3 regions of the Citrobacter portucalensis genome follow, and region 2 is predicted to be linked to each of the others. Evidence: predicted binding sites of a transcription regulator. Region 2 holds the regulator's gene; each other region holds the start of a gene.
The links. The regulator CRP, encoded in region 2, controls carbon source genes, mostly activating them, when cyclic AMP is high. The targets are predictions, from matches to a motif close to ATGTGANNNNNNTCACAT.
Positions count from the first base shown of each region.

Region 1: the regulator CRP is predicted to act here: its motif matches at 3,911-3,928, upstream of LY264_RS21825 (glycine dehydrogenase).
Region 3: the regulator CRP is predicted to act here: its motif matches at 2,810-2,827, upstream of serC (3-phosphoserine/phosphohydroxythreonine transaminase).

Region 1 covers NZ_CP092466.1:4,506,346-4,511,593, forward strand. Annotated here, with positions in the region: gene LY264_RS21795 (DgaE family pyridoxal phosphate-dependent ammonia lyase) at 1-72, opposite strand, end outside; gene LY264_RS21800 (amidohydrolase/deacetylase family metallohydrolase) at 56-1,189, opposite strand; gene LY264_RS21805 (DUF4310 family protein) at 1,303-1,947, opposite strand; gene LY264_RS21810 (DUF4311 domain-containing protein) at 1,959-2,735, opposite strand; gene LY264_RS21815 (DUF4312 family protein) at 2,758-3,057, opposite strand; gene LY264_RS21820 (SFCGS family glycine-rich protein) at 3,060-3,422, opposite strand; gene LY264_RS21825 (glycine dehydrogenase) at 3,433-3,741, opposite strand; gene cybC (cytochrome b562) at 4,074-4,460, opposite strand; gene pmbA (metalloprotease PmbA) at 4,547-5,248, opposite strand, start outside.
Region 2 covers NZ_CP092466.1:401,071-406,318, forward strand. Annotated here, with positions in the region: gene argD (bifunctional acetylornithine/succinyldiaminopimelate transaminase) at 1-258, shown strand, start outside; gene LY264_RS01855 (YccS/YhfK family putative transporter) at 328-2,415, opposite strand; gene crp (cAMP-activated global transcriptional regulator CRP) at 2,467-3,099, opposite strand; gene LY264_RS01865 (OsmC family protein) at 3,408-3,815, shown strand; gene LY264_RS01870 (phosphoribulokinase) at 3,909-4,778, opposite strand; gene LY264_RS01875 (YheU family protein) at 4,832-5,050, opposite strand; partial or broken gene LY264_RS01880 (hydrolase) at 5,047-5,248, opposite strand, start outside.
Region 3 covers NZ_CP092466.1:3,309,119-3,314,366, reverse strand. Annotated here, with positions in the region: gene ycaO (30S ribosomal protein S12 methylthiotransferase accessory factor YcaO) at 176-1,936, opposite strand; gene LY264_RS16200 (DUF421 domain-containing protein) at 2,072-2,764, shown strand; gene serC (3-phosphoserine/phosphohydroxythreonine transaminase) at 2,977-4,065, shown strand; gene aroA (3-phosphoshikimate 1-carboxyvinyltransferase) at 4,136-5,248, shown strand, end outside.

The DNA.
Region 1 (5,248 bases), 1.0 Mb from region 2:
GCCGAGCGCCGTCATGCGGCCGGAGGTATTAATCACCTGTTTTAAATCGTATTTCTCAAAAATCGAAGGCATGTTCCGCGCTCCCTTGTTCGGTCATATAGCCCTTGCCCGCACGTATTGCGGCAAGCGGCACCAGCAGTTGTTCAGCCTGCAGGCTGTCGTTTTCTGCATCTACCAGCACGGTTGGCTGGCGCTTAAGCGTAAAGAGGGTTAAATCGGCGTCCAGACCGACCTGCAGCCGCCCCTTCTGTTTCAGGCGCAGACCATCGGCGGCATTGGCGGTAACGCATTCAATGACCTGCGGAAGCGACATCCCAATGGCGAGGAATTTCGACATCACATTCGCCAGGGAATGCACCGGGCCGCTGATACGGTTACGACAGTAAATATCGGAGCTGATGGTGTGCGGCAAAATACCCAGTTCGATAGCGCGTTTTGCCACCGCAAAGCTCAGGCTGGCGGTGCCATGCCCAACGTCCAGACGCACGCCGCGTGAAATCGCCCGCGTCACTGACACCCGCAGCTCGCCTTGCGGCGTCAGAATGCGATTCGGCTTACCGTTGTAACAGTGGGTAATGATGTCACCTGCGCTCAGGCGCTCGGCGATCTCATCCAGGTCCGGCGGGTTGTTGCCGATGTGCACCATCAGCGGCAGATCACCGTTCTGCGCTTGCATCGCTTTGGCGCGATCCAGCGGCGTGATGCCATTTTCACCGACTACGCTGCTGCTCATACGTGCCTTCAGACCGACGATAAAATCAGGGTGGCGTTTCACCGCCTCTCGCACCGCATCAGCGTCAATATTGGCCATGTTGGCCAGCTCATTCTGGGCGATAAGCCCAACGCGGGAGATATTCAGCAACGCGTACACTTCGGTGGCAGCTTCCCGGGTCAGGGTGTAAAAATCGTCGATGTCATCCGCCCCGGTGCTGCCCGCATCCACTACGGTAGTGACGCCGGTCGCAATACCAACGCTATCCGGCTGGTCGTGGTAAATCGGGGATTTCGGGTAGCAATGAACGTGGGAGTCAATCCAGCCTGCGCTGACGTAGCACTCACCGCCCAGCTCGATGGTTTTCAGCGCCGGGCCATCAACGTCGCCCAACGCCGCAATCTTGCCGTCTTTGAGCGCAATATCGCTCACCGTATCGTCAACGAGGCGCGCACGGCGCAGGAGTAAATCAAACATGTCTCTCTCTCCTGTTGAAATGGGGGCGGTCGTGTAGGCCTGATAAGCGCAGCGCCATCAGGCGTCATTGCCGGATGGCGGCTGCGCCTTATCCGGCCTACAACGACACACCATCAACTAATGGCAATCGGGAAGATGGACCCGAGGATCATTGCGCCGAGGATCGCCCCGCCGGTAATCGGTTTTTGCCACAGGTAAAACAGCAGCGCGCCTGCCAGAGAACCGATTCCGATAGGAATCGAAGCCGTCATCGCGCTGAGGATAATCAACGGCCCGAGGAAGCGTCCGGAGGCGTTACCGGCCCCCATCATGACGTCCGCACCGTAGGTCGAGTCGCTCTGGTTGATGGTGAACTTACGCGCCAGAATGATGATGTAGCCAATCGCCAGACCAATCACCAGACCGGTGACCAGCGAGGCGGCGAAGTTGGCGACCGGGAAGATAATGCCCGCGCCCAGCAGCAGCGCCGGAACACCTAACCCAACCCCGGTTTGAATCGCCCCGCCGATATCCAAAATCCCCACCAGCGAACCTTCAATGATGCGGGCAAACAGGAAGCTTGCGCCAAATGCCGCCACTGCTCCGTAGGATCCGGTATCCATTCCCGCCTTCAGCATCGCCACAAAAGCCACTTCGTTAAATGCGCCAATACCGTACAGGTAGTACATGTGTGTTCCGGCAAACACGCCAGAGGAGAGCAGGCCCACGAAGATCGGGAACGACCAGTCAGCGAACCAAAAACCTTTATTCTGTTCCATGATGACCTCCGTTATTTGCCGCTGAGCGAGTTGTGGATAAGTTCGAGCCAGTTAGGCACGGTCAGATGGAAGGATTCGATCATCTTCATGTCGAAGCCACGGAAGAAGCCGCTCAGGACAAACAGCGCGACGATAGCCACCATCATCACTTTAGTGACGTGGTTCCAGCCGCTCTCTTCAACACCTTTGCCGATCAAAATGCCGAGAACCAGACCCGGAACGGCGTTACCCATGATCAGCTGCGCCGCGCCGCCAAAAACGGTGGCCCAGAAGCCAGATTTCTTACCGGCATCGATCGCCGCCAGCCAGAAGATTACTGGCATCACGGTGTTAACCAGCAGGTTAGCCGCGGGCACCAGCACCTTGACGGCGGTAACCTGCAAGGCTTCCGGTACAGATGATGCGGTGAGGTTCAGGAAGGTCACCACGATCATCCCGATAACGCCGCAGGCAATTGCCATGTGTTTGGGGTCGTGCAGCGTTTCACCGACGTTGCGATTTTTAATCATCAGCGCGGCGGCGCCCCAGTTGGGGATGATGCGATGGTCGACGTCCTGCGTGAACGCCCCCGCCGCAACAGAGGAAGCCCAGGCGTTAAAGAAGAAGCCCAGGCCGAACGAGAAGTGAGAAGCCGGATCCCCTTCGCAGGAATTCAGTTCTCCCAGAGTACGAAACGCGCCCATCCCTTGAGTGGTAGGCGCATGAAACATGCGTGCAGCCCCAGCGCCGACACCAACGCCAACCAACGCGCCGATGATGAGCGATTTTATTAATATTATCAGGAACATAATTATGCCTTTTAATAGAAAATCAGCGTTGCGTAACGAAATCCACCTTGTCGAGATTGATGGCAGTCACGTTGACGGTCACGTCCAGCTCCACGCTGAAAGTGCGTCTTTCCCGGCGCAATAAGAGGAATAAAAACGCCTCTTTACGCACCGATTCACGCGCTTGAACAACCTGCACATCCTGTGGCTCAATACGCAGTAAGATATGCGGCGACGCTTTCATCACCGCAGCCTGAACGTGGTTCAGGGCATCGGCAAAGGCGCGAGCTTTGGTCTCGCCCTTACCCGTGACTCTCACCGTGGTGGTGAATTGCTCTTTCATGCTTAAGCGCCGTATTTCTTTTGCCACGCCTGCACCAGGCGCTCGCCGAGCTCTTCTTTGTCCATAAAGCCGAATCCCAGTACGTTGCACCCTTCGTTGATGGCGGTTACCCCTTCATCGACCGATCGCATGCCGTATTTCGCCTTGTAGCCGTATTTGGTCTGCGCGGTAATCGCACCCGCACCACCGCTGCCGCAAAACGAGATACCAAAGGTGGCGTTTTCCGCTTTCATCACGTCACCCAGCTTCATATCTGCTGCAACGCCCGGCACCACAACGGCACGGCCACCCGCTTTCTCTACGCCTGCCGCCACTTTCTGGCCTTTACCCAGACGATCGCCAATCACTACGGTAATCTGTTCCATCTTTTGCTCCTTAAAGGTTGTCTTTCGCGACTTCGAAGTGCACCGACAGCAGCCAGGCCTCTTCCTCAGGAAGATTGCCAAACTCGGCGACCACGTCGCGGGCAAGCGCCATTGATTCGGCAGATATTTCATCAAACAAGCTGGCATCGACCTCTGGTAAGGGTTCACCCGTTACCGAGCGGTGCGCCATGGCGCGAACATGCGACGTCAGCATCTGTTCCTGTACGGCGTTGGGAATAATGTTGCGTTCACGCAGCAAGGCATACACCTGCGCCAGCATGCGGTCGGCCAGTTCCACCGATTCCCCCATGTCATTCATTACAGCTCCGTTATTCACTCGTCTTACCCCGTTAATGTCTCTGAGGATAAATTAGCGACGGAGGTTATGAGTTTGTAGCGAGTTGTTTTCCACTTCGAAGTGGAAAGGTGTGCAGCGATAGTGATCTGTGCCGCAAAAAGAGCTGGAACCACGATTTATCACTGGAAGAATGTGATTGAGATCGCAAGAGCGAGCAGAAAAATGGAAGGAAGTGCGAACAATGAATGGGCGATAAAAATGAAAAAATGTGATGGGGATAGCGTTTACTTATGGGACGTGCAGTAGCGGGGTGTTGTATCCGACCTACGGGTATGCAGGCCGGATAGCGCAGATTAGCGGAACTTCTTGTGGTTTTCGTTGCGCGTGGTTTTCAGCTCTTCCGCAACGGCTTTCGCCTCTTTAACTTTACCTTCGTTCGCCAGCTTCAACGCACCGTCGATCTGACCGATCAGCGTGTCAAAGCCGTGGCGGAAATCCTTCATCTCCGGGCTGTCCGGGGATTTGTTTTCCAGCTTCGGCGGCGTTCCCTTTTGCGCGTCCAGCGCAGCTGCACGCATTTTGGTTAACGCATCTTTCAGTTCAGTCGCATTATCCGTTTTTTCGACGATTTTCAGGTTGTCGTTGAGGATCCCCATATCGTCTTCAAGATCGGCTGCAAACGCAGAAGAACCAAGAACCAGCGTTGAAGCTGCGACGATCGCTAACAGGTGTTTACGCATTGCTCACTTCCTTTTTTATTATTCAAAAATAAACAAACGCCAGATACCCTCAATAATTCACGCCACAGCTTGAAGTATGACGGGTATTATTGCCCGGCGATCTTCATCTCCGGCAACAGGACCGAACCACACTGAATATTACTGCGCGTTTCAATATCGTTGCCGACGGTGACGATATTACGCCACATCTCTTTTAAGTTACCGGCGATGGTAATTTCACTCACCGGGTACTGAATTTCACCGTTTTCGACCCAGAAGCCCGCCGCGCCGCGCGAGTAATCGCCGGTAATGCCGCTTACGCCCTGTCCCATCAGCTCGGTAACCACAAGACCTGTGCCCATCTCTTTGAGCAACTGCTCGAAGCTTAGACCCTGTCCCGGAATTCGCCAGTTGTGGATCCCGCCTGCATGACCGGTGCTCTTAAGCCCCAGCTTACGTGCGGAGTAGTTGGTCAGCAGCCACTGAGTCAGCACACCGTCTTTAATAATGTCGCGGCGTTCGGTCCGTACGCCTTCGCTGTCGAACGGTGAAGACGCCAGCCCTTTCAGCAAGTGTGGATGTTCTTCAATGGTCAGCCATTCCGGCAGAATTTGCTTGCCCAGCGAGTCGAGCAGGAAGGTGGATTTGCGGTACACCGAGCCGCCCGCAATGGCGCCAACCAGGTGTCCGAACAGTCCGGTCGCCACTTCATTGGCGAAAATCACCGGCGCTTTCATGGTGGAAAGCTTACGCGGAGACAGGCGAGATAAGGTACGGCGAGCGCAGTCTGCCCCCACCCACTCCGGCGT
Region 2 (5,248 bases):
CATTTGCACAAGATTGATCAACAGTTCGATATTTTCAGCGATATTCGCGGCATGGGGCTGCTGATTGGCGCCGAGCTGAAACCGCAGTTTAAAGGCCGGGCGCGCGATTTCCTCTATGCCGCCGCGCACGAAGGGGTGATGGTGCTGAACGCCGGGCCGGACGTGATGCGTTTCGCGCCGTCGCTGGTAGTGGAGCAGGCGGATATCGATGAAGGAATGCAACGTTTCGCGCAGGCGGTAGCGAAGGTGGTGGGCTGATTGCCGGATGGCGTACAGGGTAAGCTGTGATTCGTAGGCCGGATAAGCGTAGCGCATCCGGCAAATCTCTTAACCTTTCATGTCCCGTAGTCGGCGGCTCAGCCAGATCCCGTGGTGCGGTCGCTGACGCCATGCTACCGACGAAATGGTATGCATGGTGTTCAGATGCCCAAGAACCCGCTGCAGATGCTGCTCAAGGGTGCTTAACGGACCATGGGACAGCATCTCTGGCGCTTCGAGAATATTCACATCTCCCGAGCTTCCCGGCCCATCATATTCCAGCCGCTGCTGACAGCGCTGGAGCGCAATTTCGCAGGACTCCAGATACCGCTGCGCCAAATCCGGCGTCAGCATCGTATGTTCCCTTGCCAGCGTGGTCATCGCGTTGATGTGTTCAACGATGAACTGGCTGTGCGTGACCCACAGTTTCATGTCTGCAAGGTAGTGCGAGTTAAATCCCGGCTCCTGCATTGCCTGGTTCAGCGAGTTGAACAGCGTGTTTTGCGTCTGGTTGACGCGCATGCGTTGATACGCCAGCGGCGTGGCCTGTGGATCGTTGCTGAGGATCAGACGAATTGCCTCCTGGTCGGCTTCTAACGCATCGTGGGCGTTCTTACGCAGCAGACCGCTCTGCCACTGTGGCCACAGCCAGAGCGTGCCGCCAAAGGCGATTAAGCAGCCAATGACCGTATCGACAAACCGCGGCACGATAAACTCTTCCCCATTCAGCGTCAGTAGTTGCAGGGTGTATACCGCCGTTACCGTAAAACCGACGGTAGCCCAGCCGTAGTTTTTACGGATGATCAGATAGCTCACCAGGGTGATCAGCAGCATGGCCGCCAGCGTGAAACCTTCGGGAATATGAAAGTGCAATGTGACGCCGGCAATAACCAGTCCAACGAGCGTACCTACGGAACGGTGTAAGATGCGCACCCGGGTCGCCCCGTAGCCATTTTGCGTAACAAACAGGACTGTCATCAAAATCCAGTAAGGCTTTGGCAGGTGTAAAGCGCTGCCCATCAGGCTGGCGATACTCAACATAACGCTGATGCGTCCGGCATTGCGCAGCGCTGGGGATTTCAACGACAGGTAGTTTTTCAGGGCAGGGATCAGTGGCAACCGACGCTGCTTGTCAGCCATTAAGTCACGGGCATACAGCGGGCGCTGGGTCCGTAGCACGCGGGCAATACGGCTGAAGTGCCAGTAGCAAAATTGCCCCACCGGATTGTCCGGATGCTGCCTGGCGATTTTCTCCAGCGTGCCAATCTGCTTTTCCATCGAGAAACGGGTCGGCAAGCGGTGATACAAAATATCATCGGCCAGTACCCGAAGGCGTTCGGCGACGGTTCGCGCGTTCCAGCGAATTACCTGCTCCGCGTGGCTACGCTCAACCAGTTTTTGCACTTCTTCTGGCTGGTGGAGGCTAACGGAAATATGCTCCTGTAAATCCAGCGCCTCCTGAAAGGCACGCAGCAGGCGTTTGTATTCGTTGTTGTGATGTGCCGACAGCATATGCATTTGCTGATAGCACTGGGTAATCAGATCCACCGCCTTTTGTTGGCGAACCAGCAGGGGAGGCAGCGCTTTTTCTGGGTCGGCATGCTGGGTCAGCATGCTGTACTTGGCTTCACAGTAATCGGCTAATTCACGGTACAGCAAGCTGAGCGATTCGCGGAGCGGTTGCTCGCGCCACATCCAGAACCAGAACCAGTTGAACAGGCCATACCATAACGTGCCCAGCGCGTAGATCAGCAGCGGCTCCCAGACGGGCATATTCCCGGCCAGGCTGAGCGTGAAAATCGCCGCGATAAGCGAGGCTGGCAGTAATCGCGCATGCAAGGGGCTTAGCTCGGCGGTTACGCCAAGAATGAGCGTCAGGCCGGTGAGGATCAATGGTAGCGGTATAGTTTGCGCAAGCAGTAGCTGCATGATCAAGCTGCACCCGGCAAACAGCGATGCACCAATGACTAAGCGTTTGAAAAAGCGCTTGTGCGGGGTATCAAGACCGGCAATGTTGCAGCAGGCAGGGACGAGGGAAAAGAGAAGCCCCAAATGAAGCTGACCGATGATCAGACCAACAGCCACAGGTAAACATAGCACCAGCGTTTGTCGTAGTGCGTAGTTGATCTCTGGGTGGTATATCAGTCTTCGCCACATCGGAGTAAACAAAAGTGGCGCATTACTGGGTAACGCGCCACTTCGATGGGGTTAACGCGTGCCGTAGACGACGATGGTCTTACCGTGTGCGGAGATCAGGTTCTGATCTTCCAGCATCTTCAGAATACGACCGACGGTCTCACGGGAGCAGCCAACGATCTGGCCGATTTCCTGACGGGTGATTTTAATCTGCATGCCGTCCGGGTGGGTCATCGCATCAGGCTGTTTCGCCAGATTCAGCAGAGTCTGCGCGATACGACCGGTTACGTCGAGGAAGGCAAGGTTGCCCACTTTTTCAGACGTGACCTGCAGACGACGAGCCATCTGAGAAGACAGGCGCATCAGAATATCCGGGTTGACCTGGATTAATTGGCGAAATTTTTTGTAGGAAATTTCAGCGACTTCACATGCGGTTTTGGCACGTACCCAGGCGCTACGTTCCTGACCTTCTTCGAAGAGGCCTAATTCACCAATAAAATCGCCCTGATTCAGATAAGAAAGGATCATTTCTTTCCCTTCTTCATCTTTGATCAGCACTGCCACGGAGCCTTTAACGATGTAATACAACGTTTCCGCTTTTTCACCCTGGTGAATCAGCGTGCTCTTCGATGGGTACTTATGAATATGGCAATGAGACAAGAACCATTCGAGAGTCGGGTCTGTTTGCGGTTTGCCAAGCACCATGCGCGGTTATCCTCTGTTATAAGCTGTCTCCAGAGCCAGAAAACGACGCTGCCTCTGGGTTTGCAAAAATATGCTTCCCGCTACCTGGGAAAGGGGCTGTCAAAAATATACTGCAGCCTGTAATGTGATGTCCTCTGCATACATGCAGTACGTCAATGTATTACTGTAGCATCCCGTCTGTTTTAGCATAGCTTTCGCCGTGTGTCTCCTGGTGTCTCGCTTCAGCATGACGCAGGTCGCCTTCCGTTGCGAGAATTGTTATGTGCGCGTAATCTGTCAGGAAAATTGAAACATTGGAGTTACGAAATATGCAAGCGCGTGTAAAGTGGGTTGAGGGGTTAACCTTCCTCGGTGAGTCCGCCTCTGGCCACCAAATTTTGATGGACGGTAACTCCGGTGATAAAGCGCCGAGCCCGATGGAAATGGTATTAATGGCTGCCGGCGGTTGTAGCGCAATTGATGTGGTATCGATCCTGCAAAAGGGTCGTCAGGATGTGACCAACTGCGAAGTGAAACTGACTTCAGAGCGTCGTGATGAAGCGCCGCGCCTGTTTACCCACATCAACCTGCATTTCATCGTAACGGGTAACGATCTGAAAGATGCGTCAGTCTCCCGCGCCGTCGATCTTTCAGCGGAAAAATACTGCTCCGTGGCGTTGATGCTGGAAAAGGCAGTGAATATTACCCATTCCTATGAAGTGGTTGCTGCTGCGTGATGTCATGCCTGATGGCGTTTCACTTATCAGGCCTACAGGATATAAACACGTAGGCCGGATAAGGCATCAGCCGCCATCCGGCAAAAGACCACATCACTCTATCTTCTTACCTTCCATCAGTCGCTGTACCAGCGGCAGCATAATCAATTCCATCGCCAGACCCATCTTGCCGCCAGGTACGACTAACGTATTGATATGGGAAATGAATGATCCCTGCAACATGGCCAGTAACCACGGGAAGTCGATCCCTTCCAGGTTACGAAAATGAATCACGACAAAGCTTTCATCCAGTGATGGAATGCTCTTAGCGGCAAAGGGGTTGGAGGTATCGACGGTCGGTACGCGCTGGAAGTTAATATGCGTCCGGGAAAACTGCGGCGTGATGTAATTGATGTAATCGTCCATTGAACGCACCACCGAGTCCATCACCGCTTCACGCGAATGTCCACGCTCGCTGGTATCGCGGGTCAGCTTCTGGATCCATTCCAGGTTTACGATAGGTACCACGCCAACCAGCAGATCGACATGCCGGGCCACGTTTTGCTGCGGGGTGACAACACCGCCGTGCAGCCCTTCGTAGAACAGTACATCCGTCGGTTCAGGCAGCGGCTGCCAGGGCGTGAATGTCCCCGGAACCTGGTTCCACGGTACGGCCTCATCGTAAGTGTGCAGATATTTTCGCGACTGGCCTTTGCCCGTCTGACCGTATTCGATGAAGGTTTGTTCCAGCAAGCCGAAGTCATTAGCTTCGGGGCCAAAATAGCTGATATGCCGCCCGGCATCGCGCGCTTTGCGAATCGCCATGTCCATTTCCGGACGGGTATAGCGATGAAAACTGTCACCTTCCACCTCGGCGGCGCGCAGATTTAACTGCGCGAAAATTTTACGAAACGCGAGGCTGGTGGTGGTGGTCCCCGCGCCGCTGGATCCTGTTACCGCAATCACCGGATGTTTGGCAGACATAACAACTCCATGAAATGGTTGTAATTATAGTAAAGTCGGCCGGCGGCTACGGATTACTCGTGAATCTGCTTCCTCGGCATAATGTTGACCGTTTCATGCAGTTCAGACCACACCAGCACGGCTTCACCTGATTGTAGTTGGCGTTTGACGTCGGCGACTTTTTGTTCGAGCGAGCGTTCATGTTCACCATAATCGGTGCCTTCGCGCAAGACAAAGCTTTCAATCAAATTGTCCAGCGCGTCCGGGGAGATATCTTGCCAGGGGATAATCATGATGATGCCTCCAGATACGTTGTCAGCCAGTCCGGGATTCTTGATTCCAGCCACATCACAGGACGGCGCACCGTGCCACCTATAAATCCGACGTGGCCGCCGTGTTCAGTAAGCTGGTACTCCACCTGTGAGGGCAGATTTTCCGGTTTCGGGATCACATGATGATCCATAAACGGATCGTCTTTCGCATGGATAATC
Region 3 (5,248 bases), 2.2 Mb from region 2:
ATTGAGATAAAAAACCACATTAATAAGCTAATTTTTTTAATATCAACTACTAATATTTAACCTTGTTTTTACATTTATTTTTTGGTTTGACCAAAATAAAAAACGGGGCGCTTTAAGCGCCCCGTAATATAGCTCAGACAATACATTTAGCCTACTCGAGGCAAGTTGTTTGTCACTATTTTGACCAGTGTGCCGCTTTCGCGCGTTGCAATTTCTCATAGGCTTTCAGCAGAGACTGATGTGCCGGGAATGCGTGCAGATCGCTGTCTACTGGCTGAAGTCCATAAAACGGCGCTTCACCACTCAGTGCCGCACTTGCCGCTTCAACCGCCTCAGCGCCGTACATGCGGACGAATGCGTTCAGATACTGCAGCGGCTGACGGTCTTCTTCCTGAGACAGCAGCAACAATGTTTGCAGGCAGCGATAGTAGTTTGCACGTTCCGTGCTAAAGACGGAGGCGTTAAATTCCATCGTCCATTCGGTCCACACCAAGGCCTGCTCCAGATCGCCACCGGCCAGCGCCAGCATCACTTTAAGCTCGCCAATACGCAGGGTGTACCAACCGTTATCCGCACCGGTCGCCAGACCGAGCAGCTCGCGCACGCGGGTGAAGTCGTCAAAACCTTCTTCATCCAACTGTTCAATCAGATTGAGGTAGTCTTCTTTATCCCACTCACTGCCTGGCAGAGAAAGAATGGTGTCACGCAGATGGGTGCCCATAGCGTTGTTGGCTAACCACAGATCTTCTGCCGGATAGATGTCAGACATTCCCGGAACAATAATGCGGCACGCGTAAACGCCCAGGTGCTCATAGTCAGCGATATACACTTCTTTATCTTCAGCATTGAAGATGGCCATCAGGGTGGCGAACTCTTCTTCCGTGGTGCCGGAGAAATTCCAGTCAACGAACGGATAGTCGGCATCCTGCTTGAACAGATCCCAGGAGATCAGACCGCTGGAATCGATGAAGTGAGTTTCAAGGTTGGTATGTTCTGCCACTTCCTCATCGTCGAAGGTCGGTGGGGTGAAGACATCAAGATCCTTCAGACCACGGCCCTGCAGCAGTTCAGTCACGGTACGCTCCAGCGCAACGCCGAAATCCGGGTGTGCGCCGAAGGAGGCAAAGCAGGTACCGTTGACCGGGTTGAACAGGACAACGCAAATCACCGGATACTTGCCGCCCAGCGAGCCATCGTAGGCAAAAATTGGGAAACCTTCCGCTTCCAGTGTGGCGATGGACTCCACCACTGCCGGATAGCGCGCCATCACCTCGGCCGGGATTTCCGGCAGGCTGATGCTTTCGGCGATAATACGGTTCTTCACATGGCGCTCAAAGACTTCAGACAGGCCCTGAACGCGAGCTTCGTTAGGTGTGTTACCCGCAGACATGCCGTTAGAAACATACAGGTTGCCGATAATATTCATCGGAATGTAGACGGTCTGGTTATCAGACTGGCGGGTAAACGGCAGGCCACAGACGCCACGCTCTTCATTACCAGACTGTAGATCGATAAGCATGCTGCCGGCCAGTTCGTTATCTGGATCGTAAAACGCACGCAGACGTGCATCCAGTAAACCTTCTGGAACATCGTCGTCTTCAGTCAGCGGGAACCATTTTTCGTTCGGATAATGCACGAACGGGCCATTGGCGATAGTTTCGCCCAGCCAGAAATCTGCAAAGAAGTAGTTAGTCGACAGACGCTCAAAGTATTCACCCAGCGCAGAAGCCAGCGCCGCTTTTTTTGTCGCACCTTTACCGTTGGTGAAGCACAGCGCGCATTCTTTGTCGCGAATATGTACAGACCAGACGTTAGGGACGGGATTCAACCACGAAGCTTCTTCAATTTGAAAACCAAGGTCGAGTAATTTTTGCTGGAAGCGAGCGATGGAGTCTTCCAGAGCGGCATCTTTGCCGGGGATAAATGTTTGCGTCATGAAAATCACTTTTGTCGTACGGAAAGCGCGCAATGATACGGGTTTTCAATGAACGGCGCTATCGCCGCCGGAGCCCAGGCGTAAATAAAACTATTGGCTATGCTTTCACACAGTCAACAATGTTAAGAGCACAAAATGAAAGCATTCGATTTACAGCGTATGGCACTGGATAAGGTGCCAATGGAGTTTCTTGGTGAGGTTGCGCTGCGCAGTCTCTATACCTTTATATTGGTTTTTCTGTTTTTAAAGCTTACAGGGCGGCGTGGCGTACGGCAGATGTCGCTTTTTGAAGTGCTGATTATTCTTACGCTGGGCTCTGCGGCGGGCGATGTTGCGTTTTATGACGATGTGCCGATGATTCCGGTGCTGGTGGTTTTTATTACCCTGGCGCTGCTTTATCGTCTTGTCATGTGGCTGATGTCACACAGCGAAAAGCTGGAAGATCTACTGGAAGGCAAGCCAGTGGTCATCATTGAAGACGGCGAGCTGGCATGGTCAAAGCTCAATAGCGCCAATATGACGGAATTTGAATTCTTTATGGAACTGCGTTTGAACGGCGTGGAGCAATTGGGACAAGTGAAACTGGCTATTCTGGAGACGAATGGGCAAATCAGCGTCTACTTCTTTGCCGATGAAGACGTAAAGCCGGGGCTCAGTATTTTGCCTAAACGTTGTACGCAACGATTTAAAGTAATACCTGAAGCAGGGGACTATGCCTGCATACGTTGTAGCGAAGTGGTGCAAATGAAGGCCGGAGATCATCAATTATGTCCGCGCTGTGCAAATCCAGAATGGTCGAAGGCCAGTCGGGCAAAACGGGTTACCTGACAGCAAAAATCTCGGTTTTTACCCGTCAATCCGATAGATTCTGTTGTGTGACCGATGACACATTTTTACCCTTGCCAGTTTTACCCATTGCGGCGCGTGTCACTGAATGATAAAACCGATATCCACAGGAATAACTTATACCAATGTCTGTCACCGGATTATCGTCAATGACAGGATGTTGATTGGACAACAACACAACGTGGTGAGGGGAAATGGCTCAGGTCTTCAATTTTAGTTCTGGTCCGGCAATGTTACCGGCAGAAGTACTTAAACTGGCTCAACAGGATCTTTGTGACTGGAACGGTCTTGGCACGTCAGTGATGGAAATTAGCCACCGTGGCAAAGAATTCATCCAGGTCGCAGAGGAAGCGGAGCAGGATTTTCGCGATCTTCTCAGCATCCCCTCCAACTATAAAGTGTTGTTCTGCCATGGCGGTGGTCGCGGGCAGTTCGCGGGTATCCCGTTAAATATTCTGGGCGATAAAACCACCGCGGATTACGTCGATGCCGGTTATTGGGCCGCCAGCGCAATTAAAGAAGCGAAAAAATACTGCACGCCAAACGTTATTGATGCCAAAGTCACCGTGGACGGCCTGCGTGCTGTTAAGCCGATGAGTGAATGGCAGCTTTCTGATAACGCGGCATACCTGCACTATTGCCCGAACGAAACCATCGATGGCATTGCGATCGATGAAACGCCGAATTTTGCCAGCAACGTTGTGGTCACGGCGGATCTGTCCTCCACCATTCTTTCCGCACCGCTTGACGTTAGCCGTTATGGCGTAATTTATGCCGGGGCACAGAAAAATATCGGCCCGGCCGGTCTGACGATTGTCATCGTCCGTGAAGATTTACTGGGTAAAGCTCATGTCTCATGCCCGTCAATCCTCGACTATACCGTGCTGAATGACAACGATTCCATGTTCAATACGCCGCCAACCTTTGCCTGGTATCTGTCTGGCCTGGTCTTTAAATGGCTGAAAAAGCAGGGCGGTGTTAATGCGATGGATAAAATTAACCAGCAAAAAGCGGAATTGCTCTACGGCGTAATCGATAACAGCGATTTCTACCGTAACGATGTGGCGAAATCCAACCGTTCACGCATGAACGTACCGTTCCAGTTGGCTGACAGCGCATTGGATAAACTGTTCCTGGAAGAGTCTTTTGCTGCGGGCCTGCACGCGCTGAAAGGGCATCGTGTAGTCGGCGGTATGCGTGCGTCCATCTACAATGCCATGCCGCTTGAAGGTGTTAAAGCACTGACCGATTTCATGGTCGATTTCGAACGCCGCCGCGGCTAATCTGCTGTACTTTTCATCCCCACAGCCCGTCTGTGGGGTTTTTATGTCTGTTTTTTGAGAGTCGAGTTTCATGGAATCCCTGACGTTACAACCCATTGCGCGGGTGGATGGCACCATCAATCTGCCTGGATCCAAAAGTGTTTCTAACCGCGCTTTGCTGCTGGCTGCATTAGCCAATGGCACCACTGTCCTGACCAATCTGCTGGACAGCGATGATGTTCGCCATATGCTCAATGCTCTGAATGCGTTAGGGATTAGCTATACCCTTTCTGCCGATCGTACCCGCTGCGAGATAGTTGGCAATGGCGGTGCGTTGCACGCAGAAGGTGCAGTTGAGCTGTTCCTTGGCAACGCCGGAACCGCAATGCGCCCACTGGCCGCAGCGCTATGTCTGGGCAGCAATGACATCGTGCTGACGGGCGAACCGCGCATGAAAGAGCGCCCGATTGGCCATTTGGTTGATGCGCTGCGCCAGGGCGGAGCCAAAATTGACTATCTGGAGCAGGAAAACTATCCACCTTTACGTCTGCGCGGTGGCTTTACCGGAGGGCAGGTTGAGGTAGACGGTAGCGTTTCCAGCCAGTTCCTTACTGCGCTGCTGATGACTGCGCCGCTGGCGCCGCAGGATACGACGATCGCAATTAAAGGTGAACTGGTATCCAAACCCTACATTGATATCACACTGAACCTGATGAAAACGTTTGGTGTTGAAATTGAAAATCAAAACTACCAGCGCTTTGTCGTGAAGGGGCAGCAGCAGTATCAGTCACCGGGAGCATACCTGGTTGAAGGCGATGCTTCTTCCGCTTCCTATTTCCTCGCGGCGGGTGCTATTAAAGGCGGTACGGTAAAAGTTACCGGGATTGGCCGCAACAGCATGCAGGGTGATATTCGTTTTGCCGATGTACTGGAAAAAATGGGTGCGACCATTACATGGGGCGACGATTTTATTGCCTGTACTCACGGCGAGTTGAACGCAGTGGATATGGATATGAACCATATTCCTGACGCGGCGATGACCATTGCAACGGCGGCGCTGTTTGCGAAAGGCACCACGACTTTACGTAACATCTACAACTGGCGTGTCAAAGAGACCGATCGTCTGTTCGCGATGGCGACGGAGTTACGCAAAGTGGGCGCGGAAGTGGAAGAGGGGCATGACTTTATCCGCATCACCCCGCCT